Regions from separate parts of the Rhodovulum sp. FJ3 genome, predicted to be linked through region 1. Evidence: riboswitches for the same ligand, from Rfam matches in the RefSeq annotation. Region 1 holds a riboswitch; the other holds the start of a gene.

The links. A riboswitch is a leader RNA that binds a small molecule or an ion and turns the genes downstream of it on or off. The one in region 1 is predicted to bind cobalamin.
Region 2: linked by a shared signal. The riboswitch ahead of R1W00_RS15330 (energy-coupling factor ABC transporter permease) and the one ahead of R1W00_RS01280 (DUF1636 domain-containing protein) in region 1 are both predicted to bind cobalamin.

Annotation. Positions count from the first base shown of each region.
Region 1 covers NZ_JAWJUU010000001.1:258,172-272,811, reverse strand. Annotated here, with positions in the region: gene cbiE (precorrin-6y C5,15-methyltransferase (decarboxylating) subunit CbiE) at 1-105, opposite strand, end outside; gene R1W00_RS01315 (cobalt-precorrin-6A reductase) at 104-865, shown strand; gene cobJ (precorrin-3B C(17)-methyltransferase) at 838-1,593, opposite strand; gene R1W00_RS01305 (precorrin-2 C(20)-methyltransferase) at 1,590-2,312, opposite strand; gene R1W00_RS01300 (precorrin-8X methylmutase) at 2,316-2,945, opposite strand; gene cobG (precorrin-3B synthase) at 2,949-4,079, opposite strand; gene cobN (cobaltochelatase subunit CobN) at 4,076-7,381, opposite strand; gene cobW (cobalamin biosynthesis protein CobW) at 7,409-8,467, opposite strand; gene R1W00_RS01280 (DUF1636 domain-containing protein) at 8,471-8,857, opposite strand; cobalamin riboswitch at 8,936-9,144, opposite strand; gene cobO (cob(I)yrinic acid a,c-diamide adenosyltransferase) at 9,184-9,792, shown strand; gene R1W00_RS01270 (cobyric acid synthase) at 9,796-11,238, shown strand; gene cobD (threonine-phosphate decarboxylase CobD) at 11,240-12,208, opposite strand; gene cbiB (adenosylcobinamide-phosphate synthase CbiB) at 12,217-13,161, opposite strand; gene R1W00_RS01255 (propanediol utilization protein) at 13,158-13,976, opposite strand; gene R1W00_RS01250 (histidine phosphatase family protein) at 13,973-14,530, opposite strand; gene cobU (bifunctional adenosylcobinamide kinase/adenosylcobinamide-phosphate guanylyltransferase) at 14,599-14,640, shown strand, end outside.
Region 2 covers NZ_JAWJUU010000006.1:64,746-79,385, reverse strand. Annotated here, with positions in the region: gene R1W00_RS15345 (BCCT family transporter) at 1-805, shown strand, start outside; gene R1W00_RS15340 (COQ9 family protein) at 991-1,698, shown strand; gene R1W00_RS15335 (NAD(P)H-quinone oxidoreductase) at 1,695-2,681, shown strand; gene R1W00_RS15330 (energy-coupling factor ABC transporter permease) at 2,778-3,458, opposite strand; cobalamin riboswitch at 3,511-3,700, opposite strand; gene R1W00_RS15325 (ribonuclease T2) at 3,782-4,414, opposite strand; gene R1W00_RS15320 (DUF1013 domain-containing protein) at 4,539-5,294, shown strand; gene recR (recombination mediator RecR) at 5,352-5,951, opposite strand; gene R1W00_RS15310 (YbaB/EbfC family nucleoid-associated protein) at 5,959-6,303, opposite strand; gene R1W00_RS15305 (DNA polymerase III subunit gamma/tau) at 6,318-8,075, opposite strand; RNA gene ffs (signal recognition particle sRNA small type) at 8,182-8,280, opposite strand; gene R1W00_RS15295 (HAD family phosphatase) at 8,320-8,958, opposite strand; gene R1W00_RS15290 (bifunctional 2',3'-cyclic-nucleotide 2'-phosphodiesterase/3'-nucleotidase) at 8,992-10,890, opposite strand; gene nudC (NAD(+) diphosphatase) at 11,108-12,076, shown strand; gene R1W00_RS15280 (SRPBCC family protein) at 12,112-12,561, shown strand; gene R1W00_RS15275 (prephenate dehydratase) at 12,574-13,407, opposite strand; gene R1W00_RS15270 (cytochrome c family protein) at 13,524-14,048, shown strand; gene R1W00_RS15265 (extracellular solute-binding protein) at 14,315-14,640, shown strand, end outside.

The DNA.
Region 1 (14,640 bases):
CATGATGATTTCTGCCTCTGACAGGGCCTTACGGGTTGCGTCCGTCAACCCCTCTGGTCCATTTTCACCCAGCCCGATGATCGTTAGCCAAGGAAGATCAGACATGACGCCCAAGCTCCTTATTCTGGGGGGGACGATGGAATCGACCGCCTTTTGCAACGCTGCGGCCGAGGCGGGATTGGACGGGACCGTGTCCTTTGCGGGGCGCGTGGATCGGCCTGTGCGTCAACCGCTGCCCCAACGGGTGGGGGGCTTTGGCGGGGCGGCGGGGCTGGCCGACTATGTCCGCGACAACGCCATCACCCATGTGATCGACGCGACCCATCCCTTTGCCGCGCAGATGAGCACGAACGCCGTCGAGGCGGCCAAGATGACGGGCGTGCCCCTGATCGCGCTGACCCGCGCGCCGTGGGTGGCCCAAGAGGGCGACAACTGGACCCACGTGCCCGACATTGAGGGCGCGGTGGGCATCCTGAACGGATCGCCCCGTCGGGTGATGCTGGCCGTGGGGCGCATGCATCTGGCCGAGTTCGCCCCGAACCCCCAGCATTTCTATCTGTTGCGTCTGGTCGATCCGCCCAAGGAGACGCCGCCCTTTCCCGATCACCATGTTCTGGTGTCGCGCGGGCCGTTCACGACCGCCGATGACACCGACCTGATGCGGGATCATAACATCGATCTGGTCGTGTCCAAAAACGCGGGCGGCAAAGGGGCCTACGCGAAAATCGAGGCCGCGCGCGCCCTTGGCCTGCCGGTCATTATGATCGGACGGCCGGATATTCCGGCACGGCCCGAGGTCAGCACACCAGGCCAGGTTCTGGACTGGATCAGGACAGGTCATTTGGGCACGGACCGCGGGGTATAGATATAAGGATCGCCATCGCGCGTAATGATACGTGTACGCGATGAGCCGACAATGACCATCGTGCGCATGTCGGCCATATCGGGCGTCACCTGATCCAGCGGCACAACGCGGATCGTTTGATCCGGTGTCGAGACCGCGCGGGCAAAGATCACGGGGCGCGCATCGCCACAGGCCTCTTGCAGGATCGCGACGGTCTTTTCGAACCCCTCGGGGCGCGATTTGGAGCGCGGGTTATAAAACGCCATCGCGAAATCGCCCTCGGCGGCCAGCCGCAGGCGACGCTCGATCAAATCCCACGGTTTCAGGTTGTCACTGAGGTTGATCGCACAGAAATCATGGCCCAGCGGCGCACCAGCGGCGGCGGATGCCGCCAGCATCGCCGTGATCCCCGGCAATACGCGGATGTCCAGATTGCGCCAATCGGCGGGACCTTCATCGACGGCCTCAAACACGGCGGCGGCCATGGCAAACACCCCCGGATCGCCCGAGGACACCACGACGACATGCTTGCCTGACAGGGCCATCTCAATCGCGTGCTGGGCGCGTTCCAGTTCCACACGGTTGTCGGTCGGGTGCAGGGTCAGACCGGGGCGCGCGGCGACGCGCTCGACATAGGGGATATAGCCGACAATGTCGGTCGCAACGTCCAGTGCCGCCTGAACCTCGGGCGTGACCATATCCGGATTGCCCGGTCCCAGACCCGCGATGATCAGCGAACCCGCGCTCATGGCCGACGCCCCTGACCGTGGACCACGATGATCGAGAAATAGGGCGTGACCTTATCCTCGGCCTCGGACAGGCGCGTCATGGTCTGATTGTCCATGCTGGCGAATTCGACCAGATAGGCGCGGTCGTATTTGCCGGCCTGTTTCAGGGCCTCGCGCACCTTGTCGATGTTGCGCCCGATCTTCATCACCACAATCGCATCGGCGTTCAGCATCCCGCGCACCAGTTCCGCCTCGGGCAGGGTACCCATCAGCACGCTGAGGACATCGTCGCCCCATGTGATCGGGGTGCCCGTCGCGGTCCAAGCCGCCGACATGCCGGTGATCGCGGGCACGACGCGCACATCCACATCGTCGCGCAGACGGGTATAGAGATGCATGAATGAGCCATAGAAGAACGGATCGCCCTCACACAGGACCACCACGTCCTCGCCCGCCTCGGCCAGCGCGCGCAGATGCGCGCAGCACTCGGCATAGAATTGCGACAGGATCTCGTTATAGCGCGGATCGCTGAACGGGATTTCCGTGGTCACGGGGTATTCCATCGGGAATTCCACCGCATCCGCGTGCAACATGCCCTCAACGATCTTGCGGGCCTGACCGGACCGGCCTGCCTTGCGGAAATAGGCGACATGGCGGGCGTTGCGCACCAGACGGTCGGCGCGCACGCTCATCAGATCGGCCGCACCCGGGCCCAGACCCACCCCGTGAATGGTTCCCATGGTTTATTCCTTGCGGCTGGCGATTGCGTTGATGGCGGCGACGGTGATCGCACTGCCCCCGAGACGCCCCTCTACGATACAGCAGGGCACCGGTTGATCGGCCCAGAGGGCGTCCTTGCTCTCGACCGCGCCGACAAAGCCGACGGGACAGCCGATGATCGCCGCAGGGCGCGGACAGGTCGGGTCTTCGAGCATGTTCAGCAGATGGAACAGGGCGGTGGGCGCATTGCCGATGGCGACCACGGCGCCCTCAAGATGCGGACGCCACAGTTCAAGTGCTGCGGCCGAGCGCGTGTTGCCCATCTCGGCGGCCAGTTCGCGCACACCGGCGTCATGCAGGGTACAGATCACCTGATTGTCGGCGGGCAGGCGGGGACGGGTGACGCCCTCGGACACCATGCGCGCATCACACAGGATCGGCGCGCCGTTCTCAAGTGCCGCGCGCGCGGCGGTGACGAAACCGGGGCTGAACCGCACGTATTGCTCCAACCCGACCATGCCGGCGGCGTGGATCATGCGCACGGCCACCTGTTCCTCATCGGCGTCAAACCGGTCCAGATCGGCCTCGGCGCGGATCGTGGCAAAGGACTGAAGATAGATGGCGGCCCCATCGGTTTCGTATTCATACGGCATATTTTATTGCGTCCCTGACAAGAGCTGTTCCGGGCTGAGGCCCTTTTGATCGGGCTCATCCCATGCGTGCCCGTTGCGTACAAGATCAAAGCGCCCGTCGCGCCCGACAAGGGTCAGGGCGGCGGGGCGGGAATGGGCGCAACCTTTGCTGCATCCCGAAACATGGAGGCTCCCCGCGACATTGGGGGCCAAAAGGCGGGCCAGATCGCGGGTGCTGACCGAGGCCGACGCACAGCCCGGCGCACCGGCACAGGCATTGGCGTGCAGCAGCGGATCACCGGCGGTGGTGATGAAATCCGTGGTTGGGACGGGCGTCGCACCCTCCAGCCAGAACATCCGCCACGGGGTGACGCGCAGGGCGGTTGCGCCCGTATCGGTCATCAGCTGTGTCAGCGCGGCGGCATCCATTTGGCCAAACGGCGCGCCGAGGAAATACCCGTCTGCCAGAGGCCCCGGATCGGGATGCGCGGCCACGGGGGCGGGCGCGGTGCCAAGATAAGCGCTGGGCAGGTCAATCAGGTCCAACAGGCGGTGCATCCGGCGCACGCCCGTACGGGTCGAGGCCGCGAACCAGCGCGCCAGTTCGATCACCGCATCAATCGCGGCCTCCTGATCCACAATGCGCCCCGTTCCGGCCCCATCGGCCAGCAGGATGATCTGCCCATCCGCCAGACGCTCCAGCCGGATATCGGCGGGATCATTGCGCAGCAGGGGCACCGGTGCCGTGTCGATGGCAAAGCCGAATTTCGCGGGCAGCTCGGGCAACTCCCCAAGGCGCGACATCAACTCGGTCGCGAGGTCTTGGGATACGTTGCCCGCGCGCCAGAACGGCGTCATCAGGATATTGCGCCGCCCCTCAAGTGCGGGATCGGCATCCAACAGGCCAAGCGCGTTCAGCGCCTCTAGAACCGCCTCGTGGTCCTCTTCGCGCACGCCACGGATTTGCAGGTTCGCGCGATTGGTCAGGTCCAGAACGCCGTTCCCGAACTGCTGCGCCACGGCACAGAGGCCCAGAACCTGATCCCGCCCCAGACGCGCCAGACGCGGGCGCACCCGCACCACCAACCCGTCGCCCGACATCATCGGACGATAGGCACCGGGGCACCATCCCTTGACCGAAGGCGCGATTGTCATTGACCCATCTCCAGTTCCGCCAGAATTGAGTTTCGACGTGTCTGCCAAATCCCCGCGCTGTGCAATGCGGCAAAGCGGTCGCGCATCGCGGCCAAAGCGTCGGGGTTGGCCTGTTCCATAAACGCGGTGATGTCCGGTTCGCCAAGCGTCGCGTCATAATAGGCGTCAAACAGATGCGCGGGCACCACACCGGCCAGATGCGCAAAGGCCGCCATATGATCCAGCGTCGCCGCGATTTCCGCCGCCCCGCGATAGCCGTGGCGCGCCATACCGGCCAGCCATCCGGGGTGCGTCGCGCGCGCCTGTACCACGCGGGCGATTTCCTCGGTCAGGCTGCGCATGCGCGGGGTCGCGGGGTTGGTGCTGTCCATGTGATAGAGGTTCGCGCGACCGGCGGCGCCCACGGCGGCCTGCGCGGCGGCAAAACCGGCCTCATGCGCGGCGTAATCCTCGGCCAGCAAGAGATCGGTTTCGGGCATGTCCTGAACGTGGATAAAACTATCCGCACCGGCCACCCGCGCGGCGATCCCGCCCGCATCGCGGCGCGCCTGTCCGCCGTCGATGGCCCATGAACTGGCCGCCAGCCACGCGGCACCGGCGGCGGCGCGGCCCTCATCACTGTAATCCTCAATCGCGGGACCCATGTTCAGACCGAACTGACCCGGCGCGGGGCCATACACGCGGTCCAGATCGTCGCGCCCCACATAGGGGTTCCAATCCGGTGCCTCATCGCGGGCCGCCAGAACGCGCACCGCCTTGGCAAACAGCGAGGACAGCGTCGGGAACACATCGCGAAACAGGCCCGACACGCGCAAGGTAACGTCGATCCGTGGGCGATCCATTTCGGCCAGTGGCAGAACCTCGATCCCCGAGACACGTTCGGACCCTTTGTCCCAGATCGGACGCACGCCCAAGAGATGCAGCGCCATGGCGAATTCCTCACCCGCGGTGCGCATGGTGGCCGAGCCCCACAGGTCCACAACCACCCCACGCGGCCAATCGCCCTGATCCTGTAGATGGCGGCGCACCAGTTCTTCGGCCAGCTTGACCCCTTGGGCATAGGCGGCGCGGCTGGGCACGGCGCGCGGATCGGTGGTGAAGAGGTTGCGACCGGTCGGCAGAACATCGCGCCGCCCGCGATAGGGGGACCCGGCGGGACCGGCCTCTACCCGACCGCCGTGCAGGGCGGTGATCAGCGCGGTACGCTCTCCACTTGCCGAGGTGTCGGCGTCGAAATCGGTGTCAACCTCGGGCGCGCGGCCAAAGATATGCAGGCCATCGCCGAACTGGCTCTCTTTCACATCACAGACGAACCGGTCGATGCGGGTGATCGCCTCGGCGGTCGAGGTCGCGGTATCAAGGCCCAGATCGGTTTCCACGCCGATCGCCTGTGCCTCGTCGCGGATGTCCTGTTGCAGGCGGTCGCGGCGTTTGGGGTCCAGACCGTCGGCATTAGAAAACTCGTCCAGCAGCGTTTCAAGACGCGCGAACCGATCGGGCGTGCCACTGTTGCGCAGGGGCGGGGGCATGTGCCCGATGGTCAGGGCACCGATGCGCCGCTTGGCCTGTGCGGCCTCACCGGGGTCGTTGACGATAAACGGATAGATCACGGGCAGATCGCCGATCAATGCCTCGGGCCAGCAGGCGGCGGACAGGGCCACGGCCTTGCCTGGCAACCATTCCAGCGTGCCATGCGCGCCGACATGGATCACCGCATCGCACTGATCCCGCAGCCACAGGTAGAACGCCACATAGCCATGGCGCGGCGTGCGGCCCAGATCGTGGTATTCGTCCTCGCGCAGCTTGGGCGTGCCCCGTTCAGGTTGCAGCGCGACAAGGGCCTTGCCCCGTCGTGTCACCGAAAAATGGAACGCGCCATCACGCAGGGCGGGATCCTCGGCGGGATCGCCCCAGACGGTCATCAGATCCTCGCGCAGATCGGCGGGCAGATGCGCCAGCGCGGCGTGATAGTTGGCCAGCGACCACGCGACCGTATCCGACGTCAGCGCCTGATCCAGCGGCGCGCCGGTGGCGATGTCATGCCCCGCCGCCGCAAGATCGTCTAGGATTGCCTGACCCGAGGCCAGCGCGTCCAGACCCACCGCATGGGCCATGTTCCACGACTTGCCCGGATAGGTGGACAGGATGATCGCGCTGCGCCGTGTGGCGATGTCGGCGTGGCGCAGATCGATCTGGCGTTTCACCCGCGCGGTAACGGCGGCAATCCGGTCGGCATCGGGGGTATGTCGGGCCAGCGCGCATTCCAGATGCGGATCGGGTGTGCCTTTTTCCTTGAAACTGATGACGCCCGCGAAAAGACGCCCGTCAACTTCGGGCAACACCACATGCATGGCCAGATCGGCGGGCGACAGGCCCCGTTCCGCCCCGGCCCATGCGGCGCGATCAGAGGTGGAAAGGGCGACCTGAAACACCGGACCCGTACAGGCGTCCAGCGGCGATTGGCCCGAGGCGCCCTTGCCACTGAACGCGGTGGCGTTGACGACCGCATCGGGGGTCAGGGCGGTGATCTGGCGGGTCAGCCACTCTGCCGCGCCCGGTGCCTTGAGCGAGGGCGCGAACAGGGCGACCACCCGCATACCGTGATCTGACAGCGCGCGATAGAGCGCCTCAATCGGGGCCAGATCGGCGGAGACAAGGTAAGACCGGTAAAACACCAGCGCGATCAGGGGGCGGGTATCGCCATCGGTGACCATCGCCGCCGTGGCGGGGCAGGTCACACCGGTCTCGGGCGTCCATGCACCGACCTGTGGCAGGGTTTTCGACCCGATCACCGGACCGGCATAAAGACCCGCCGCCAGCGCCAATTGCGCCAGAGCCGCCTGCGCCGCGACCGTGCCGCCGGTATCGCACAGATGCGACAGACGGCGCAGGGTCGACACGGGCAGGGTCGACATATCGTCAAGGCGCGTGTCCTCGCGCCCGTCGGCGGGCAAAACGGCCAGCGCGATGCCGCGTTCCTGCGCCAAGGCATAGACCTGTTGCAGGCCATAGGACCAATAGGGCACACCGCCGATCAGGCGGATCAGGATGCCCTTGGCCCCCTCCAGCGTCTGTTCGACATAGGTGTCGACCGACAACGGATGTTTCAGCGCCGCAAGGTTCGCCAGACGCAGGGTAGGCATCCCGCCATCGGGCCCGTTCCCGCGATGCCACGCCGCCGCGAACGCGCCAAGGTCACTGTCGGAAAACGACAGCACCACCAGATCGGCGGGCGTCTGGCCCAGATCCGTTGGCGTGTCTGTATCGTCCAGACCGTGGCTTTCGCGGAACACGACGTGCATTGTGGGGTCCTTGGCGGCCTGTGGCGGTTAGGCCGCCGGTGCGTCCTGACGGGTCAGGATGGCGCGGATTTCGGCCTCTTTCATGTCGTCATGTTCACCGATGACCACAACGCGCCCCGCGCGGCCCTCATCGGCGCGCCACGGGCGGTCGTATTGGTGACGCACGCGTGCACCGACGGCCTGCACCAGCAGGCGCATTGGTTTACCGGCCACGGCGGCATAGCCTTTGACGCGCAGGATGTTCAGGGTGTTGGCGAGTTCCTCAATCCGGCTGACCAGCTCGGCGGGATCGCTGAGTTCGGGCAGATCGACGACGATGCTTTCGAAATCGTCGTGCTCGTGATCGTCATGGCCGTCGTGGTGGCTGGGGCGGGCGTCCATGTCGTCCTCGGCGGCGGCACCCAGACCCAAGATCACGCGCGGGTCGACGGCACCCTCGGCGACCTCAACCACGGGCAGGGTGCGGGGGGCCTCGGCGGCGATGATCTCTTTGGCTTTGGCCACGCCCTCGGGACCGGCCAGATCGGGCTTGGTCAACAGGATGATGTCGGCGCAGGAAATCTGATCCTCGAACACCTCGGACAGGGGCGTTTCGTGATCAAGGCTATCGTCCGCGGCGCGCTGGGCATCCACGGCGGCCACATCGGGGGCAAAACGACCGTTCGCCACGGCCTCGGCATCGGCAAGGGCGATCACGCCATCCACGGTGATGCGCGAACGGATATCGGGCCAGTCAAACGCCTTGAGCAGCGGTTTCGGCAGGGCAAGGCCCGAGGTTTCGATCAGGATGTGATCGGGACGCGGGTCCAGCGCCATCAGCGCCTCAATCGTCGGGATAAAATCATCGGCCACGGTACAGCAGATACAGCCGTTCGCCAGTTCCATGATGTTTTCCGCCGGACAGTCGGGGATCGCGCAGGATTTCAGGATTTCGCCATCCACTCCGACATCGCCGAATTCGTTGACGACCACGGCAAGGCGCTTGCCCTGCGGGTTCTGCATCAGGTGACGCACCAGCGTGGTTTTCCCAGACCCCAGAAATCCGGTGATCACAGTAACGGGCAGTTTGGACAGATCGGTGGTCATTGCTCAGGTCTCCATCGGGGGAATACGGGCGATACAGTTTTTGCGGAAATGCTCGGGACGTTCGCGCCACGGCACCAATCCATCGGGCTGCGCGGCATAGCGCGCCGCCCCTTCATACAGGGTCTCGGCGCCGGTGTCGGTATCAAAACGACCGTAGACAAAGGTCCAGCGACCCGGCCCCCGCAGCACAACCGAACAGCCGTGATCGCAGTTGGACAGGCATTCGACCGGCGTTACGGTCAGACCGTCAATCGGGCCTTTCTCGGTGAACTGGTCATACAGATGCGCGCCCGGACGGCGGGCGTCGTCGGGCATCTCTTGACCCGCGCGGCATTTCACACAGATCAACAGTTCGGCAGGGCCTGCCTGTGGGGTGGTCTGGTCTGTCACGTCCTCGTCCCATGTCGTTCGGGCAGGGTCATGGACGGAGGGTTTGGCAAAACCGCCCGCCGCCAGAACACCCCGTCCGGTTGCGTTGTCGTCGCTGGCAGGTCTCCCGGCTTGCGGATGATCCAGTGGCGGTTGCCTCTGGGCGGGCGCTCGGCCTTCCCGACCTATGGTCAGTGGCGTTGAGCTCCCTCTCCGGTCACGGTCGCGGGGGCGGCTGCGTTACCGGCGGACCGGCGTGCATTCCCTTTTCACCTGTTTACACAGGCACCAACATAGTGCGACATGCGCCGTGAACGTTCGATTTGTCAAGCAAGAGGACCCGACCCTTGGACGAAAGTAATGCCCGCCACAAAGCCAAGATGCAAAAGATCAAGGCCGCCCGCGACCGCATGATGGAAACCAAGACCGAGGAAAAGGGTCTGGTCATCGTCAACACGGGGCCCGGCAAGGGCAAGTCATCTGCGGGTTTTGGCATGATTATCCGCTGTATCGCCCATGATATGCCCTGTGCCGTGGTGCAGTTCATCAAGGGCAACTGGTCCACGGGCGAACGCGATTTCCTGCGCGACAATTTCGCGGACAAATGTCAATTCGTTGTGTCCGGTGAGGGGTTCACGTGGGAGACACAGGACAAAGAGCGCGATATCGCCGCCGCACAGGCCGGTTGGGCCCGCGCAAAAGAGCTGATTCTGGACCCCGAAATCCAGTTCGTGCTGCTGGACGAGATCAACATCGCGCTGCGGTATGATTACCTTGATATCGACGAGGTGGTCGAGTTCCTGCTGCACGAAAAACCCCATATGACGCACGTCTGTCTGACGGGACGCAACGCCAAGCCCGAGTTGATCGAGGCCGCCGATATGGTCACGGAAATGACGCTGCTCAAGCATCCGTTCCGCGACGGGATCAAGGCGCAAAAGGGCGTGGAGTTCTGATCCATGCCCGCGCTGATGCTGCAAGGGACGGGGTCCAACGTCGGGAAATCGGTTCTGGTGGCGGGGCTGTGCCGCGCGGCGCGCCGTCGGGGGCTGTCGGTTGCGCCGTTCAAGCCGCAAAACATGTCCAACAACGCCGCCGTCACCGGTGATGGGGGCGAAATCGGGCGGGCGCAGGCGCTTCAGGCGTTGGCCTGTGGGTTGGTGCCGCACACGGATATGAACCCCGTGCTGTTGAAACCCGAAACCGACGTCGGCGCACAGGTCGTGGTGCAGGGACGCCGTTTGACCACCGCCAAGGCGCGGGAATACGCGAAGTTAAAGCCGCAATTGATGGATGCGGTTTTGGATAGCTTTAACCGACTGAAATCCCAGTATGATCTGGTGATTGTCGAGGGCGCGGGCAGTCCGGCCGAGGTGAACCTACGCGCGGGCGACATCGCCAATATGGGCTTTGCCGTGGCCGCCGATGTGCCCGTGGTCCTGATCGGCGACATCGATCGGGGCGGGGTGATTGCGCAGGTGATCGGCACACAGGCGGTTCTGGACGCACAGGACGCGGCGCGGGTGCGCGGGTTCCTGATCAACAAATTCCGTGGCGACCCCAGCCTGTTTGACGACGGCTATGCCCTGATTGCCGAGCGCACCGGCTGGCAAGGGTTTGGCGTCGCGCCGTGGTTCCCCGAGGCATGGAAGCTACCGGCCGAGGACGCGCTGGACATCCGTTCCGGCGGCGCGGGCGGGTCGGTTCATATCGTGTGCCTGCGCCTGTCGCGGATCGCGAATTTCGACGATCTGGACCCGCTGGCCCAAGAGCCCGACGTGCGCCTGACGATGCTGGGCCCCGGTCAGGCCATTCCGGGGGACGCGGATGTGGTGATCCTGCCCGGATCGAAATCCACGCGCGGCGATCTGGCGTTTCTGCGTCAACAGGGCTGGGATATCGACCTGCACGCCCATATGCGGCGCGGCGGTCGGGTGCTGGGGATTTGCGGCGGCTATCAGATGCTGGGCAATATGGTGTCCGACCCCGACGGGATCGAGGGGCCGCGCGGCGATACGCCGGGTCTGGGTCTGTTGAACGTCAGCACCGTCATGACCGGCGACAAACGCCTGACCGAGGTCGAGGCGATCCATCAGGTCACCGGCCAGCCGATTTCGGGTTATGAAATCCACATCGGGCGCACGGACGGCCCCGATTGCGCGCGCCCCTTTGCCATGATGGAGGGCCGCGCCGAGGGCGCCATGTCCGCCGATGGTCGCGCAGTGGGCAGCTACCTGCACGGGATGTTCCGCGATGACGGGTTCCGTGCGGCGTGGCTTGCGTCACTGGGGGCAAGCTCGGGCGGGGGCTATGACGCGACGGTTGAGGGTGTTCTGGACGCGCTGGCCGATCACCTAGAGGCGCATCTGGACGTCGGCGGGATGCTGGCGCTGGCCGAGTGATCTAGTCAAACGCCGCCGCGACGCGATCCCATTGCGCCGCGCCATGGGGCAGGCCAAGGCGGATCCAGCCATCGGAATAGGGAAAGATGCGGGTCCAGATTTTGTGACCCGCCAGATGGTTTTGCGCCGCCGCCGCATCCGGCGTGTCATAGGTCCGGAACAAACCCTCACCCCCGACCGGCACCCATCCACGCGCGGTGGCAAGCGCGTCCAGACGGACGCAATCGGCGGTCAAACGGGCAATCGTTGCCGCCTGCCAATCGCGGTCCGCCAAAGCACGACAGGCCACATCAATCGCAGGGCCGGAAACGGGCCACGGACCGGCCATATCGCGCAGGCGGTCGATGATCGACTGACCACTGATGGCAAAGCCCAAACGCACACCGGCAAGGCCGTAGAATTTCCCAAAAGACCGTTCAATAATAATATCTTGCGTATCATCGTTAATGTGATGACATAGCGTTAGATCGGGCCGCGCATCGCCAAAACTCTCATCAACGATCAGCATCCCAACGTGCTCCGCCAGCGCCAACAAATCCTTCGGCGCGTAACAGCGTCCATCGGGGTTGTTGGGGTTCACCACGATGGCCAGATCGGCACCGGCAAGGGCGTTTAGGTCCGCGACCATCTCAACCGTCCAACCGGCGGATCGCAGGGCGGCGGCGTGTTCGTTATAGGTCGGGCCGATCACCCGCGCGCTGCCACGGGTGCGCAGGTAAGGCACGGCCTGAATCGCTCCGGTGGCACCCGAAAGGGGCGCGATGGCGGCGGTGGTGCCGTAACAGTCCGCCGCGATGTCACAGAGGCGCGCCATAGTCGATTTGCGCGGCAGGACCGCCCAAGCCTCGGCCGGGATGTCGCCAATCGGATAGGGCGCGGGGTTGATGCCGGTCGACAGGTCGATCCAATCGGCCAATGCGCCGCCGAACTCCGCAACGGCCCAGTCCAGATTTCCGCCGTGATCGCGCATCTCGCCCCCTAAAGCGTCAGGGCCATCGCCCCCAGAATCGCCGCCAGTAGAACCATGCCCCGCCGATAGAGCGCAAGCCCCCGCGCCAGATCGCTGGCCACCGGATCGGGGGCGGCGCCGTTCAACCACGGCTCCTCCGCCGTGTGGGTACCGTATTGGCGCGGCCCCGACAGACGGATGTTCAGCGATCCGGCCAGCGCGCCTTCGGGCCAACCGGCGTTGGGGGATCGATGCTTGGCCGCATCGGCGCGGATCACGGCCCATGCGCGGGTGAAATTTCCGCCGCAGATCGCAAAAATCACACCGGTCAGGCGCGCAGGGATCAGGTTCACCACATCGTCCAGACGCGCGGCGACCTTGCCGAAATCCTCATACTTTTCAGTGCGATGGCCGATCATGGAATCCATCGTGTTGATCATCTTATAGGTCGCGATGCCGGGCAGGCCGAGCACCGCGCCCCAAAACACCGGCGCGACAATGCCGTCGGATGTGTTCTCGGCAAGGCTCTCCAACCCTGCGCGGGTCACACCTGCGGTGTCGAGCAGGTTCGGGTCTCGTCCGACGATCATCGACACGGCAAGGCGCGCGGCGGGCAGGTCCCCCGCGATCAGGGGACGCGCCACGGCGGCGACGTGGTCATGCATCGACCGGATCGCGATCAGGGGCCATGCCAGTATCGCGCCGATGACGGTGCCGACGACCCCATTGGGCAGAATCCCCTGCAACACCGCCACGATACCCCATGTCAGCGCGCAGAGGATCAGAACGGTCAGCCCCCCGCGTATCTGACGCACCCGTGCACCCAGACCCGCGTGGTTCAGCGCGCGGTCCAGCGCCGTAATTCCGCGCGCCATCCATGTCACGGGGTGCCCGATCCGACGATAGAGCGCATCCGGCCAGCCGACGGCGGCATCAATCCCCATCGCCAGCACAATCATCAAAACCGTGTTCATGGGGCTCGTCCGGTGGTGAAGTGGATGACGCGGGTCAACCCGCCCGCACGCAACAGATCGACCGCATCGGGGGGCACGGTGCCGCGTTCAAACACCAACCCGCGCGCCGAACCGGTATGCGCACGGATATGCCCCAGCGCACCCAGCGATTTGCGCAGGACCGGCGTGATGTCCTTTTCGGGGCCGCGCAGGGTGGTTGTCCGCTCGGCCGAGGTGCTGGCCAGATCGGCCAGCGCGGGCAGGTCGCCACAGGCAATCGCGCGCTCCCATTCCGGGACAAGGTCGGAAATATCGGGGAATTGCAGGTCCTCGGGCTCGGTCCGTTCGGTATAGGGCAAAAAGCCGCCCACGATTTCGCATTCGGGGATCGCGCCGATCTGTTGCACGATCTCGGCGCGGCGCGAGGCCCAGAGCATTTCATCGGGATGGGGGAACATGATCGGGTCGCTGGCGCCCTCAATCGCGACACAGGCGCGGGCCAGGTCCTCGGGCGGGGCGTCGCATCCCGCCGCCGCCAATACGCCCAGCAACGCACCGGTCGAGGCCCCCGCGCCGCCGCCCGCAGGCATGTCATGGTCGATGGTGAAACAGCCCGAGACCGGCAGGTTCATATGGTCCAGCAAGGCTCGCGCCCGTTTGCGCGACAGGACCGGACGGCCCTCTTGGACCAAGGTCAGGATCGGGTCGTCACGCCGTTTGACCCGCACGGACAGGGCTGGGCAATTGACGGTGATCAGGGACAGGCGACCGTCGGGGCCCATCCGTCCCTGCAGCCATTCGCCAAAATGACCGGTGATGCTTGCCTGTGCGCTCATGGGGTCCAGTTCACCGATCCGACGGACAACCCGCCGTCATAGCCACGAAAGGTCGAGACCGACAGGTTCGCCACCTCAAACCCCATGGCGGGGCCGGGCGATCCGATGGCAAGCGCAAGGGCCGCGCGCACCGTGCCCGCATGGGCCACGATCACCACATCGCCGTCGCCCGATGCGGCCTCGACCAGCGCGGGCGCGACACGGGCGCACATGGCGGCAAAGCTTTCGCCATTCGGGGGGCAATAGGCGGCCAGCTCATCACCGGCCAGCACCCCGATATCGGGCAGTTCGGCATAGGGGGTATCCTCATGATCGCCGAAATCCTGCTCCCACAGGCGCGGGTCGCTGGGGGGCAGGGGCGCATCCGCGCCAAACACCATCGCATGCGTCTGGACACAGCGTTTGGCGGGGCTGGTAATCACGCGGGACGGGGCGGGGATATGGGCACGCACACGCGCGGTGACCTCATCCGCCATCGTGATGGCATCCACGTCCGTGCGGCCACACAGGCGGCCCTGCGCCACGGTCGGGGCGTGACGGATCAGATAAAGCATCCCGGAACACCTGCCTGCATCACAAAAGGTCTTTTCTTTGTATCGGGTTTTTGGTTTGTCACGGAACCATGGGAAAGTCGATACTTATCACGGGGGGAGCGCGGTCTGGC
Region 2 (14,640 bases), on a different contig from region 1:
GGTGATCCTGATTTCGGCCATCACCGCGATTGCGCTGATTTCGGTTATGCGCGGTCTGGATGGCGGGGTGAAAATCCTGTCTGAAGTCAACATGGGCCTTGCCTTTGTCCTGTTGCTGTTCGTGCTGATCGCGGGTCCGACGCTGTTCCTGATCTCGCTCTTCTGGGACAGCCTTGTGGCCTATGTCGAATACCTGCCTGCGCTGTCCAACCCGATTGGACGTGAGGACGTGAACTTTAGCCAAGGCTGGACATCGTTCTACTGGGCGTGGTGGATTTCCTGGTCACCGTTCGTGGGCATGTTCATCGCCCGCGTCAGCCGTGGTCGCAGCGTGCGTGAATTCGTGATCTGCGTTCTGCTGATCCCGTCGCTGGTCTGTGTGCTGTGGATGTCGGTGTTTGGCGGAACCGCCCTGCATCAGGTGGTCAGCGATGGCTACACCGCGGCTCAGGACGCATCGCTGGAACTGAAACTGTTCAAGATGCTGGATGTTCTGCCGCTGGCGGGGATCACGTCGCTGATCGGTATTGTTCTGGTCATCGTGTTCTTTGTGACCTCGTCGGACTCCGGTTCGCTTGTGATCGACACGATCACGGCGGGCGGCAAGGTCGATGCGCCGATCCCCCAGCGTGCCTTCTGGTGTCTGTTTGAGGGCGCGGTGGCGATTGTCCTGCTGCTGAGTGCGGGCGGTCTGTCGTCGCTGCAATCCATGGTCATCTCGACCGGCCTGCCGTTCACGGTGGTGCTGCTGTTGATGTGCTATGCGATCCTGCGCGGGCTGTTGTCCGAACGTAAGGCAAAATAACCAATGCAACGGGCCGTCCTTTGGGCGGCCCGTTTGCCATATGGCCCGCATGCGACGACGTGCGGCTCGTCTTATCCCGTTGATCCCCTATATTTTCTGGTGACGCCCACGCAATTGCGTGCGGCCCAGCGATTGCGCCCCCGCCCATGTCGGGGCAATATCGCGCCAACGAAAGGATCAAAGCGATGAGCGATCACATCTCCCCACAGGACCGGATGCTAGAGGCCGCGCTGATGCATGTGCCGTTCGATGGCTGGGGGCCGGAAACCTTTGCCGCCGCCGCCGCCGATTGCGATATGTCCGAGGCACAGGCGCGTGCGCTGTTCCCGCGCGGGGCGCTTGATCTGGCGCTCTATATGCATCAGGTGGGCGATCAGGCGATGGTTGCCGCGATGCAGGCCACCGACATGTCCGAGATGCGGTTTCGGGATCGTGTGGCCCTCGGCGTACGTCTGCGCCTAGAGGCGATCCCCGACAAAGAGGCCGTGCGCCGCGCCGTGACCCTGTTCGCGCTGCCCCAAAACGCCGCCGAAGGGTCCAAGGCGATCTGGGGCACGGCGGATAAGATCTGGACCGCGCTGGGCGACAGTTCGGACGATGTGAACTGGTACACGAAACGGATGACCCTGTCGGGTGTGTATGGGTCCTGTGTCCTTTACTGGATGGGCGACGATAGCCCCGATCACGCGAATACATGGGCCTTTCTGGATCGCCGGATTGAGGACGTGATGCGGTTTGAAACCGTCAAGGCCAAGGTGAATAACAATCCTTTGTTCAGGCCGTTTCTGGCGGGCCCCAAGATGATCCTTGACCGGATCAAAGCGCCCAGCCGCACACCGCGCGCCGATATGCCCGGCCATTTTACCACCCCCGCCAATCAGGAGAGCAAATGAACACCCCCCAAATGATGCGCGCGGTTGAAATCACCAAACCGGGCGGGCCGGATGTGCTGTGCCTGACCGAACGTCCCGTGCCCAGCCCGCGCGCGGGTGAGGTTGTGTTAAAGCTGGCCTATGCCGGTGTGAACCGCCCCGATGCGTTGCAGCGCGCGGGGGCCTATGATCCGCCCCCGACCGCATCCGATCTGCCGGGGCTGGAAGGCGCGGGCGAGGTCGTCGCAGTGGGCGAGGGCGTCAGCGGTCTGTCGGTCGGCGATCAGGTCTGCGCGTTGTTGCCCGGTGGGGGCTATGCCGAATACGTGGCGACGCCCGCCGCGCATGCTCTGCCGATCCCCAGGGGGATGGATCTGCGCATGGCGGCCTGTCTGCCCGAGACGTTTTTCACGGTCTGGTCCAACGTGTTCATGCGGGGCGGCCTAAAGGCGGGCGAACGGTTCTTGGTCCACGGGGGATCGTCGGGGATCGGGACCACGGCAATCCAACTGGCCAAAGCCTTCGGCGCGCGGGTGTTCACCACCGCCGGTAGCGAGGAAAAGTGCCGGATTTGCTCCGAACTGGGCGCCGAGCGGGCGATCAATTACCGAGACGAGGATTTCGTCGCTGTCATGCGCGAACAGGGCGGGGCGGACGTGATTTTGGACATGGTCGGCGGCGATTACATCGCCAAGAACGTCAAGACCTTGGCCCCCGACGGGCGGATGGTTCATATCGCGTTCCTGTCCGGTCCCAAGGCCGAGATCAATTTCGCATTGGTCATGGCGAAACGTCTGACGATCACGGGATCGACCCTGCGCCCGCAGTCGGATGCGGCCAAGGCGGCGATTGCCGAAGAGCTGCGCGCGAAGGTTTGGCCGTTGATTGAGGCGGGGACGGTGGCGCCGGTGATGGACAGCGAATACGCGCTGGAAGATGCGGCCAAGGCCCACGCGCATATGGAGAGCAGCCAGCACATTGGCAAGATCGTTCTAAAGATCTGATCGTGCGTCGGTTCGCAAAAGGAAAAGCCTGCCCAAATGGGCAGGCTTTGTTGTTTTTGATCGGCGGGGATCTGACGATCCCCGTGCGCGTCTGTCTTAGGCCGCTTTGTGCAGGCGGGCGGTGAAGGCCGCACCCGAGGTTGCGCCGCGTTTTGCCTTGGCAGCCGCCAGAACAGCCAGATCGACAACCGGCTCAATCAGGACAACAGCCATGTAAGCCGCGCCGAAGCTGCTGACGCTGGCGAGAGTCGTTGCGTTGACGCCTTGGCCGTAGAAGGCCCAGAAGGCAACCCAAGCGACGATGCCGCCTTGGTATGCGGTCGACAGGGCCAGTGCCTGAGCGTAGGTGATGTCGGTGTAGGCGGTGCCTGCGGGGATGATACGTTTGGCCAGCATGTTGATGCCGAACAGCGGCACCAGCAGGGTGGTGACGTTCATGCCGTACTGGGGCAGGTCGAAGGGTGCAAAGAACAGGCCTTGCAGAGCCAGACCCGAGGCCAGAGCGATTGCAGCCGGACCAGCACCGAACAGCAGAAGCAGGGTCGAGCCGAGGATGAAGTGGACCTCGGACACGCCGACGGGCGCGTGCGGCAGGACCTGGAAGAAGCAGAACACCAGAACGGTTGCGATGGCGCTGCGCAGAATCAGCGCTGCGAGGCCACCGTCGCGACGGATGCTGTCGCCGGTTGCTTTGGTTGCGTAGGTCGCAGCGCCTGCTGCGGTACCGTAAGAAAGGGCGATCTTGGCGCCGTCGACAACGCCGGGTTCGATATGCATTTCGATCTCTCCTGCCAGCACCCACCGTGCTGGGAATATTTGTTTTTATGGCCCAAAGGCCGGTGATAATGGTCGGTCTCCTGGCTTGCGGGTCGTCGCGCCCCCCGCCTTTCCAATGCCTGATGGCATCAGTGGCTTTATGGGGTTTGCTCTCCGCTTACAGTTGCGGGGGCAGCCGCGGTGTTGCACCGTGTTCCCGTTTCATCCGCCGAGATGGCGAAACCATTTCCACCATCGATAGGCGAAACCGCATAGCCGGTCAAATACCGAAACGTCATCCCATAGTCTGATAGCGCCATCGCGTCGCCATTGTGCCCTTTGGATCACCGGATCGGATCAAACAACGCATCATCCAGCCTACAGTCGCGCACCACATCCGCCCCGCAGGTCACGGGATCCAGATCCTTGGACAGGCAGATGCGCGTCTCTTGGATGCGGTCGGCCTTGCAGGTGATGGTGACCATGTCGGGCGATAGGGCCGGGTTGTCCTGCAAAAACGCCTGTTCCACCACGGATGCGGGCAGTTTTACGGCGCGGTCGAGTTTGCGAAAGACCTCGGGGCGGGTGACGGCGTCAAAGGCCTTGCGCGCGGTGTCGTAATAGTCCTCGGCGCTTAGGCCCGCGCAACGGCCGTGCTTTTTCCATTGATACCACGCAAGGCCACTGGTCCCCATGATGTCCGCCATATCCTCGGTCAGCCAGCGGGGCGGGTCGCGTTCGATTGTCCGGCAATAGGCGGGCCAGCCCCCGTCGGCGTATTGCGGCCACAGCCCGTGCATGACCCAGCCGAAATCCGCCTCTGCGTCACATTGCGGTGAATTGCGCGCGTCCCCTTCGAGGGCGCACCACGTCGGGGACCAGCTGAGCGACAGGACGTAATAGTCGAAATCACCCGCCTGTTCGCCGTCAGCATGGGCCATGGTTGCCGACAACAGCAGCGCAATCAGAAATCGCATTTTCTCTTTCCTCTGGAACGGAACGGGACTATATACCCTGCAAACTCCCCGAAAACGAGGATAAGGTCCAGATGGACAGCCGTTTTCTCGGCACGGGAGAGAAGTATTCAAAGGAGTGCGTGTCATGGAAAAACCGATCATGGCCAAAGCGACCGCGGTATGGCTGGTCGACAACACGACGCTGACGTTCAAACAGGTCGCTGACTTCTGCGGCCTGCATGAGCTTGAGGTGCAGGGCATTGCCGATGGCGACGTCGCCGCCGGTGTGCGCGGGTTCGATCCGGTTGCCAACAACCAGCTGACCCAAGACGAGATCGACCGCGCCGAGGCCGATCCGCTGCGCAAGCTGAAGCTGAAGTTCAACCCCGCCGCCGTGGGCGAGGAAAAACGCCGTGGCCCGCGTTACACGCCGCTGTCCAAGCGTCAGGACCGCCCGAACTCGATCCTGTGGCTGGTGAAATTCCACCCCGAACTGTCGGACGGTCAGATTGCGAAACTGGTCGGCACCACCAAGCCGACGATTCAGTCGATCCGTGAGCGGACCCACTGGAACATCGCCAACATGCAGCCGATTGATCCGGTTGCTCTGGGCCTGTGTAAGCAGACCGAGCTGGACAAAGCTGTGCAAAAGGCCGCCGCGAAACGCGCTGCCGAAGGTGCCGCGATGACCGATGACGAGCGTCGCAAGCTGCTGTCGACCGAACAGTCGCTGGAGATGGAAGCAGAGCCGAAAATGCCGACCGCGATCTCGGGTCTGGAAACCTTCTCTTTGTCGGGCAACACCGACGAGGAAGAGGAAAAATCGGACGAGCAGTTCCAAGATGCGGACAGCTTCTTCAACCTGCCTTCGGGTGATGATGACGAAGACGACGACAAGTAATCGCCTGATTACCTATCTTACGAAAAACCCGGCCACTGGCCGGGTTTTTTTGTTTGTTCAGAACCTGCGCCGTGCCTTGAGAGCCGCGCCAATCGTGCCGTCATCGAGGTAATCAAGCTCGCCCCCGATGGGCACCCCTTGGGCCAATGACGTCACCGCAACGCCCGTGTCATGCAGTTGATCGGCGATGTAATGGGCCGTGGTTTGCCCGTCGACCGTGGCGTTCAAGGCCAGAATGACCTCGGTGATCTGTTCGGCGGCAATACGGTCAACCAGTTGCGGGATGCGCAGATCCTCGGGCCCCACACTGTCCAGCGCGGACAAGGTCCCGCCCAGCACGTGATAGCGTCCCGAAAACGCCTGACCGCGTTCCATCGCCCAGAGGTCCGAAACGTCCTCGACCACGCACAATTCGCCTGTGGCGCGGCGGTCGTCATTGCAGATGTCACAGATATCGGCGGTGCCGATGTTGCCACAGTTCAGACATTCGCGCGCGGACTGGGCGACCTGATGCATCAGATCGGCAAGCGGCGCCATCTGGCCCGTGCGCTTTTTGATCAGGTGCAGAACCGCACGTCGCGCCGACCGGGGACCCAGCCCCGGCAGTTTGGCCATCTGTGTGATCAGCGCCTCAATGTCTTTGGTGGCCTGTGACACGTGCGGATCAGAACGGCAGTTTCATATCCGCCGGCAGACCCAGACCTTCGGTCAGTTTCTGCATTTCCTCTTGGCTTTTCTCGGCCGCTTTTTGTTGCGCGTCCTTGATCGCCGCAAGGATCAGGTCCTCGGCCACCTCTTTTTCCGAGGGCACAAAGATGCTCTCGTCGATGCTGAGGCCGACCAGTTCGCCCTTGGCGGTAGCGGTTGCGGTCACCAGACCCGCGCCCGATTCACCGGTCACGGTGAGGGACGCCAGATCGTCCTGCAGCTGGCCCATTTTGCTTTGCATTTCCTGCGCGGCTTTCATCATCTTGGCCATGTCGCCAAGACCGCCCAAACCTTTGAACATCGGTCTCTCCTAAATTAGCTGTCCTCGAAAGGATCCCATTCGTCGTCCACCTCGGGCAGGGCTTCGGCGGCTGCGGCCTTGGCCAGTTCCTCGGGGGTGCGGATGTCGGTGATTTTCGCCGATGGAAAGGCCAGCAGTACGGCCTGAACCAACGGATGTTCCTGTGCCTTGGCCTCCATCGCCAGACGTTCGGCGTCTCGGTCCTCGGCGATTGTGGTGCCCCCGCCCGAGCCGGTCACGGACACACCCCAACGGGTGCCGGTCCATGTCTGCAGGCATTGGGCAAGACGCGCCGCCAGATCGCGGGGCGCATCGGCGGTCGGTTCGAATTCGATGCGACCGGGCGAATAGCTGACCAGACGCAGGGTCGTTTCCACCTCGACAAGCAATTTCACATCGCGGTGCGCGCGGATCAGTTCGACCACCTTATCGAAGGTCGGATAATGGGCAAGGCTGGCCACCGTTTCTTGGGCCAGTGCCGCCATCGGTGCGCCACCGCCGCCACCGCTGGGCGCGCTGTGCATGGTGGGCGCATGGGTCACGCCGCTGCCACCGCCCATGGGCGCACCGGCGCCGCCACCGGGACCGCTTGGCATCGGCGGGGGCGGGGTGTCCTGTAGCTTGCGCACCAAATCCTCGGGCGAAGGCAGGGTCGAGATATGCGTCAAACGGATGATCGCCATTTCGGCGGCCATCATGGCGTTCGGGGCCATCGCGACCTCTTCGAGCGCCTTGAGCAGCATCTGCCACATCCGCGTCATCGCCCGCATCGGCAGCTTTTCCGCCATCGACAACCCGCGCGCACGTTCATCTGGCGATACGGTTGGGTCCTCGGCGGCCTCGGGGGTGATCTTGATTACGCTGATCCAATGGGTGATCTCGGCCAGATCGCGCAGCACCGCCATCGGGTCGGCCCCATCGGCATATTGTGCGGACAGTTCGGACAGCGCGCCCGCCGCGTCACCGGCCATGATCATGTCATAAAGGTCCAGAACACGACCGCGATCCGCCAGACCCAGCATCGCGCGCACCTGTTCGGCGGTGGTTTCACCGGCCCCGTGCGAAATCGCCTGATCCAGCAGGCTCATCGCGTCACGCACCGATCCCTCGGCCGCGCGGGTGATCAGGGCAAGCGCATCCGTGGCGATCTCGGCACCCTCAAGGCCCGCGATCTTGCGCAGGTGGGCGATCATCACCTCAGGCTCAATCCGGCGCAAATCGAACCGTTGGCACCGCGACAGAACCGTCACCGGCACCTTGCGGATTTCGGTGGTGGCAAAGATGAATTTGACGTGGGCGGGCGGTTCTTCGAGCGTCTTCAGCAGCGCGTTGAACGCGCTGGTCGACAGCATGTGAACCTCATCGATGATGTAGATTTTATAGCGGGCACTGGCGGCGCGGTAATGGACGCTGTCGATGATTTCGCGGATGTCGCCCACACCGGTGCGCGATGCGGCGTCCATTTCCATCACATCGACATGGCGGCCCTCGGCGATGGCGACGCAGTGTTCGCAGACACCGCAGGGATCCGTGGTCGGTCCGCCGTTTCCATCCGGCCCGATACAGTTCATGCCCTTGGAAATAATCCGCGCGGTGGTGGTTTTGCCGGTCCCGCGGATACCGGTCATGATGAACGCCTGCGCAATCCGGTCGGCGGCAAAGGCGTTTTTCAGAGTGCGCACCATGGCCTCTTGGCCGATCAGATCGACAAAGGTCGCCGGACGGTATTTGCGGGCGAGTACCTGATAGCCTTGGTCGTTGGTGTCGGTCATGGGGGCCTGTTCACTATGCTTGGCGCAAAGGTAAAGCGATGCCATGCGGACGTCCACCGCAATCATCGGGCGCGTGCAAGAAGGTGCCACAGATGTAGGGGGGGTGAGGTGAGAGGCTGGACAACGACCCAAGCGGGGCTCGTTACGGCTGCTTCCTTCCGGACCTGACCGGGTTGGCGAGGTGCCTGCCCGCGCCAACCTCTCGAGGGCCGATATAGGCCCCGCGTGCCGGATTCGCAAGACCCTAGGGAATCAGCCCTGCCAGACGCGCGCCGGTCATGATGTCCTCGGCCACGTGATGGGCCAGATCGGTTTGCGGCGCGGCCATGTCGGGCACCTGTACCACGCGCATACCGGCGGCATGGGCGGCGCGCACGCCTGTGTCGCTGTCCTCAAACACCAAACAATCGGCGGGGGGCACGTTCAGCAGGTTTGCCGCCCGCAAATAGGGTTCGGGTGCCGGTTTCGGCGCGGTCACATCGTCAAATCCGACCAGAATGTCGAACCGGTGCCGGATACCCGCCCCGTCCAATTTCGCCCACGCACGTTTGGTGTGGCTGGACGTGGCGATGGCGCGCGCGACGTTCATCCCGTCCAGCAGGTCCAACAATTCCTCAACACGCGGGCGCAGGGAAATCCCACCGGCAAAGGCGCGCTCGCACGAGGCCTGCCAGCGGCGATCGAGTTCCGCGCGGTCAAAATCGCCAAGGCGTTCGCGCAGGCGTTGCTCGCCCGTGATCTGATCAATTCCGACCAGTGACAGGAAAAACTCATGCGGCAGGTCATAGCCCATTTCCGCACAGGCCTCGGCACCCGCCATCAACGCGACCCTCTCGGTATCCAAGAGCAGCCCGTCCATATCGAAAATCACGGCCTTATACATCGCGTCCCCCGTCGGTTCCGCCGATCTATAGCGTCACAAATAGAGGCGGAACCAGTGGAAACCGTCCTTACCCGCGCCGGTGTGATCGACGCGCAGGTGGTCCAGATCATCCAGATGCGCGGCGGCCTTGGGGCCCGATTGGAACAACACGCTGGTGTTCGGCAGGGGGGCAAAGGACCACGGAGGCGGGGCGGGCAGGGTGATGTCAGGGTGTTCGGTGATGTAGCGGATCAGGATGTCGCGGTTGGTATCGGGGCCTTCAAACACGATACCGCGCCCATTTGCGCCCGCGAAATTCCCGCCCCCGTTCGCGCGATAGCTGTTGGTCGCGATGATGAACCGGTCGCTGTCCTGAACGGGGCGTCCGTCGTGGCGCAGGTCCACGATGCGCCGCGCCTCGGGGTGCTCAAGATGGCCCTCGAACGCTGTGAACTTGTTGGGTTGGCTGATGTCGACCTGATAGGTCAGCCCCTCAATCAGGTCGAAATTATAGCTGGGGAAATTGGGATTCAGAAGGCGTTGATCCGTTCCCCCCCGCGTGATCGTGTTGAACAGGCTGGCGCTGCGCTCTAGCCAATCGCGCAGGTCCGCGCCGGTGATGTCAATCGCGCGGATCGTGTTGGGGTAGAGGTACAGGTCCGCCACATGCCGGATCGACAGGGGACCTGCGGGCACGTCGGTATAGTAATCCGGCCCCCCGCGTCCGCCGCATTTGAACGGCGATGCGGCGGCCAGAACCGGTCGATCCGCCAATGGCCCACCGGCCAGTGCGGTTTCCACGTACCATTTCTGGGCCAGCGCGGCCAAACGCACGGACCGGTCCGGCGTGATCGTCGCGAAGTAGCTGTGCAGCGGGGTTTGGGTATGTCCAACCGGTTGGCGGACAAACTCGATGGTTTGTGTGTGGGGTGTCTCGATCAGGGACAGGATGGCGGGTTGCTCTGGCACGCTGGCGACTGAGTTCCCGCCGGTTTCGCGCTTGGAAATCGGGTGGACGGCGGTCTCGAACTCGGCCACATGCCAGCCCGCGTCGTCGCGGCGCAGGGACAGGTCAATGACACCCACATGCGATCCCCAAAAACCCGCCATCACGGCGGGCGTGCCGTGCAGCGTGCCACGGACAGGGTCAACGACAGAACAGGGGGCGAAATCGCTGCCTGGAAAGGTCAGATGCTGATGCCCGCAGAGAACCGCGTCGATCCCATCAATTGCGGCCAGCGGGATTGCTGCGTTTTCCATCATCGGATGCGGGGCCGTTTCTGACAGGCCAGAGTGACACAGGGCGATTACCACATCGGCCCCGTTTGCGCGCATATGCGGCACATAGGCGGCGGCGGTCTCAAGGATATCGCGGGTGTGCAGATGGCCCTCTAGGTGGCGACGTTCCCACTGCATGATCTGGGGCGGGATGAATCCGATGATGCCGATGCGGATCGGGTGCACCTCGCCTGCGCCATCGGTGATCTGGCGATCCAGCATCGCAATGGGCGGGCAATAGGGCGTATCGGTCAGGGGCGTGTCGCCCAGATCGCGCACCAGATTGGCCAGAACAAAGGGAAAGGTCGCGCTCTCTAAGCTCTGCTCAAGAAACGGCAGGCCATAGTTGAATTCGTGATTGCCCAGCGTCCCGCCGTCATACCCCAGCATATTCATTGCTGCGATCATTGGATGGGGCGGGGCCTGATCCGCCTCAAACGCCAGATAATCGCCCAACGGATTGCCCTGCAGAAAATCCCCGTTGTCCAGCAACACCGAATTGCGCGCCCCCGCCCGCAGATCGCCTATCAGGCTGGCCGCGCGGGATAGGCCCACGGTCTGGGACGGCTTGTCGGCATAATAGTCGTACCCGCGCACATGCATGTGCAGGTCGGTTGTTTCTAAAATGCGCAGGTGGGCTTCATTTTTGTGTGGGCGACTTGAAAATCGGTGCAAAGGGGGCAACAAATCTCTCGGGCAAATGGGGCGATAAAAAACGTCGAAAAATATATTTGTAATGTAACACGATTAATGACCGCGCACGGGGCTGAGGGAAACCATTCAAAGGTTAATTTCACGGTTCTGTGATCGTCGTCATTTTTCGGCAACGGTATTGTTAACGTTAATAAAAATTAACGGATCGGGAGCGGTCTGTGTGTGAGGAGAGAGCGCGATGCGAGACGCGGAAACGGTGACCTTTGGCGGATCGGGCTTGGATCGTGCGGCGGAACTGCGCGGGGATCAGGACGCGCTGAACCGGTTGATGCACAACGGACGGGCGCAAATTCTGGTCCTTTGGCGGGGCAAGCCGATGCTGATGGGGGCGGGTCGCGATGCGCTGGGCATGGTGGGGCCGGAACACATTTCCGTGGTGGATCGTCTAGAGCGCGCGGTGTTTTTGGGCCGCAAGGACGCCGAGACCGGCTATTTCGCCATCGACATTTCCGACTGGGAGCCGCCCGAGACGCCCGAAACTCTTGGGGCCTTCGTGGACCACAGCGAACAGATCCATCCCGACTTTCCCGCCGATTTCGCGCTGGTGGAGCTGCGTGGCGCGATGGGGCGTCTGTCGCCGCGCGACGCGGAACTGGCCGCAACGGCGCGTGGCATTCTGGGCTGGCACCAGAGCCACGGGTTCTGTGCGCGCTGTGGGGCGAAATCCGCCCTGTCCATGGCCGGTTGGCAAAGCACCTGTCCCGCCTGCGGCACGCATCATTTCCCGCGCACCGATCCCGTTGTGATCATGTTGATCACGCATGGGAATTCGGTCCTGCTTGGCCGTTCGCACGGGTGGCCCGAGGGGATGTATTCCCTGCTGGCGGGTTTCATTGAGCCCGGCGAGACGATTGAGGCGGCCGTCCGGCGCGAGGTTTTTGAAGAGGCGGGCGTTCAGGTCGGCGCGGTGGATTACCTGGCATCGCAACCGTGGCCGTTTCCCAGCAGTCTTATGATGGGCTGTCGCGGGCAGGCAACCAGCAAGGACATCACCATCGACCCCGAAGAGATCGAGGATGCCCTCTGGATTTCGCGCGAAGAGATGATGCGCGTCTTTGCCGGTGAACATCCGACGATAAAACCGTCGCGCAAAGGGTCGATTGCGCATTTTTTGATGCAGAAATGGCTAGCCGATCAGCTTGATTGACGTTTCAACGGGAACAGGGCACATCTTTAGGCAAGATGAAGTTTTCGACACGCGAAGATATCTCGGCACCGATCGAACAGGTCTATGACGCTCTGGTCGATTTCGATGCTTTTGAACGCGCCGTTCTGCGGCGGGGTCTGGACGCTGTGCGGGTGGACAACCTCAGCGCGCCGGGCGTCGGGATGCAGTGGAAAAGCAAGTTCAAATTCCGCGGCAAACCCCGCAACATGATCAGTGAGGTCACCGCGCTGGATCGGCCGGAACGGTTCGTTTTGACGTCGCAGGTGTCGGGGTTGGACGCGATTGTCACATTGGACCTGTTGGCCCTGTCACCGCGCCAGACCCGAGTGTCGCTGGACGTTGAGATCAAGCCAACATCGCTGTCTTCGCGGTTGTTCCTGCAATCCCTGCGCCTTGCAAAAGCCGGTCTGAACCGTCGGTTCAAAAAGGGCTTTCACAAGTATTTGCACAGCACTGTCGGATAAGACCGCCGCAGGTCAGATGCGCACCCGATTGGTCGGATATACGCCCAGCAGTTTGACGTTCGACGTGAAATAATCCAGTTCATCCAAGGCCAGTTTGACGTTGTGATCGTCGGGGTGCCCTTCGATGTCGGCGTAGAACTGGGTCGCGGTGAACGATCCGTCGACCATATAGCTCTCAAGCTTGGTCATGTTGACGCCATTGGTCGCGAATCCCCCCATCGCCTTGTAGAGGGCGGCGGGAATATTGCGCACGCTAAAGACAAAGGTCGTCATCATCTTGCCCTCGCCACGACGACTTAGGTCGGCCTCGCGCGACATGATCAGGAACCGTGTGGTGTTTTTGTCATGGTCCTCGATGTGGCGGGCCAGAACGTCCAGACCATAGATTTCACCAGCCAGTTCAGAGGCAAGGGCCGCCTGCGTCGGTTCGCCGTCCTGTGCCACGATCTGGGCCGAACCCGCCGTATCCGCGCCCGTCACCGGCGCAATACCGTGTTCGCGCAGGAACGACCGGCACTGACCCAGAAGAACCGTGTGACTCATCGCGGTTTTGACGTCGCGCAGGGGCGTGCCCGGAACCGCTAAGAGGTTGATATGTACGCGAACAAAGGCCTCGTCGATGATGTGCAGCCCCGATTCCGGAAGCAGGTGATGGATGTCGGCAACCCGCCCGTAGGTCGAGTTTTCGACCGGCAACATACCCAGATCGGCGGTGCCGCTGCGCACGGCCTCGATCACGTCTTCAAATGTCTTGCAGGGGAGGGCCTCATGCTCGGGGCGGGCCTGACGACAGGCCTGATGGGAATAGGCGCCCAGTTCTCCTTGGAATGCGATTCTTCCAGTCATCTTTTCCCTCACACTTTTCTTGGCCCAGTGGCGTCTGGTCGCGGTAAGTACACCTTGCATTATGATGATGGAAGCGGGTAGATAACCGCGAAATCGGGAGTAGATAGGATCGCGACATGTTCGACACAATGACCCTTACCAAGATCGTCGGCGGTTTTTGCGGCGCATTGCTGGTGTATTTGCTTGGGAACTGGGCGGGTGAAATCCTGTACCACACCGGTCCCGCAGGTCACGGCGACGGCGAACATACGGCTGGTTACGTGATTGAAACGGCTGGCTCGGAAGGTCCTGCCGAAGTGGTTGAAGAAATCTCGTTCGGCGAAGTGTTCGCCGCTGCGGACGCTGGCAAGGGCGAGCGCGTCTTCAACAAATGTAAAGCCTGCCACAAGGTAGAAGATGGCGCGAACGGCACTGGTCCGCACCTGTTTGGTGTTGTGAACCGTCCGGTTGGCACGGCTGCTGGCTATGGTTACTCGGGCGCTCTGTCCGAAGTTGCCGAAGTTTGGACGCCTGAAACCCTGAACGAGTTCCTGGAAAACCCCAAAGGTTACGCACCGGGCACCTCGATGGGCTTCTCGGGTCTGGGCAAAATCGAAGACCGTGCAAACGTCATCGCCTATCTGGACTCGATCGGCGGCTAACGCCAACGCAGCACAGCGAACGCTTGATGAATTCAGGGGCCATCCCATGCGGGGTGGCCCTTTTCCTTTGGTTTGGCGGGGTTCTCACGGAATATCGTCTTGAATAATGCCCCATCCGCCCCATAGCTTTAGAGAGGAAAACAAACACCGGGAGGATCGGGATGCGAAACACCGGCGAGGCGCGTGCAGTCGCAATCGCAAAGCAGGCCAACCACAGCGCGACCAAGCGCGTGACATTGGCCATTGGTTTGACCGCTGCGGCCCTGATGTGGGCGGCCGGACAGGCCAAAGCACAGGAAACGGTCATCACATCCCACGGCATTTCGACCTTTGACGAATTGTCCTATCCGGCGGATTTCCCGCATCTTGATTACGTCAATCCCGACGCGCCCAAGGGTGGTGAGATATCGCTGTCTGCGTTTGGCGGGTTTGATTCCATGAACCCCTATACGACCAAGGGGCGTGCGGCGGGTCTGGCGACGGTGTTCTTTGAATCCGTCCTGACCAGTACCGCCGATGATGCGACGGCGGCCTATTGCCTGCTGTGTGAGACGATGGAGTACCCCGAGGACCGCAGCTGGGTCATTTTCAA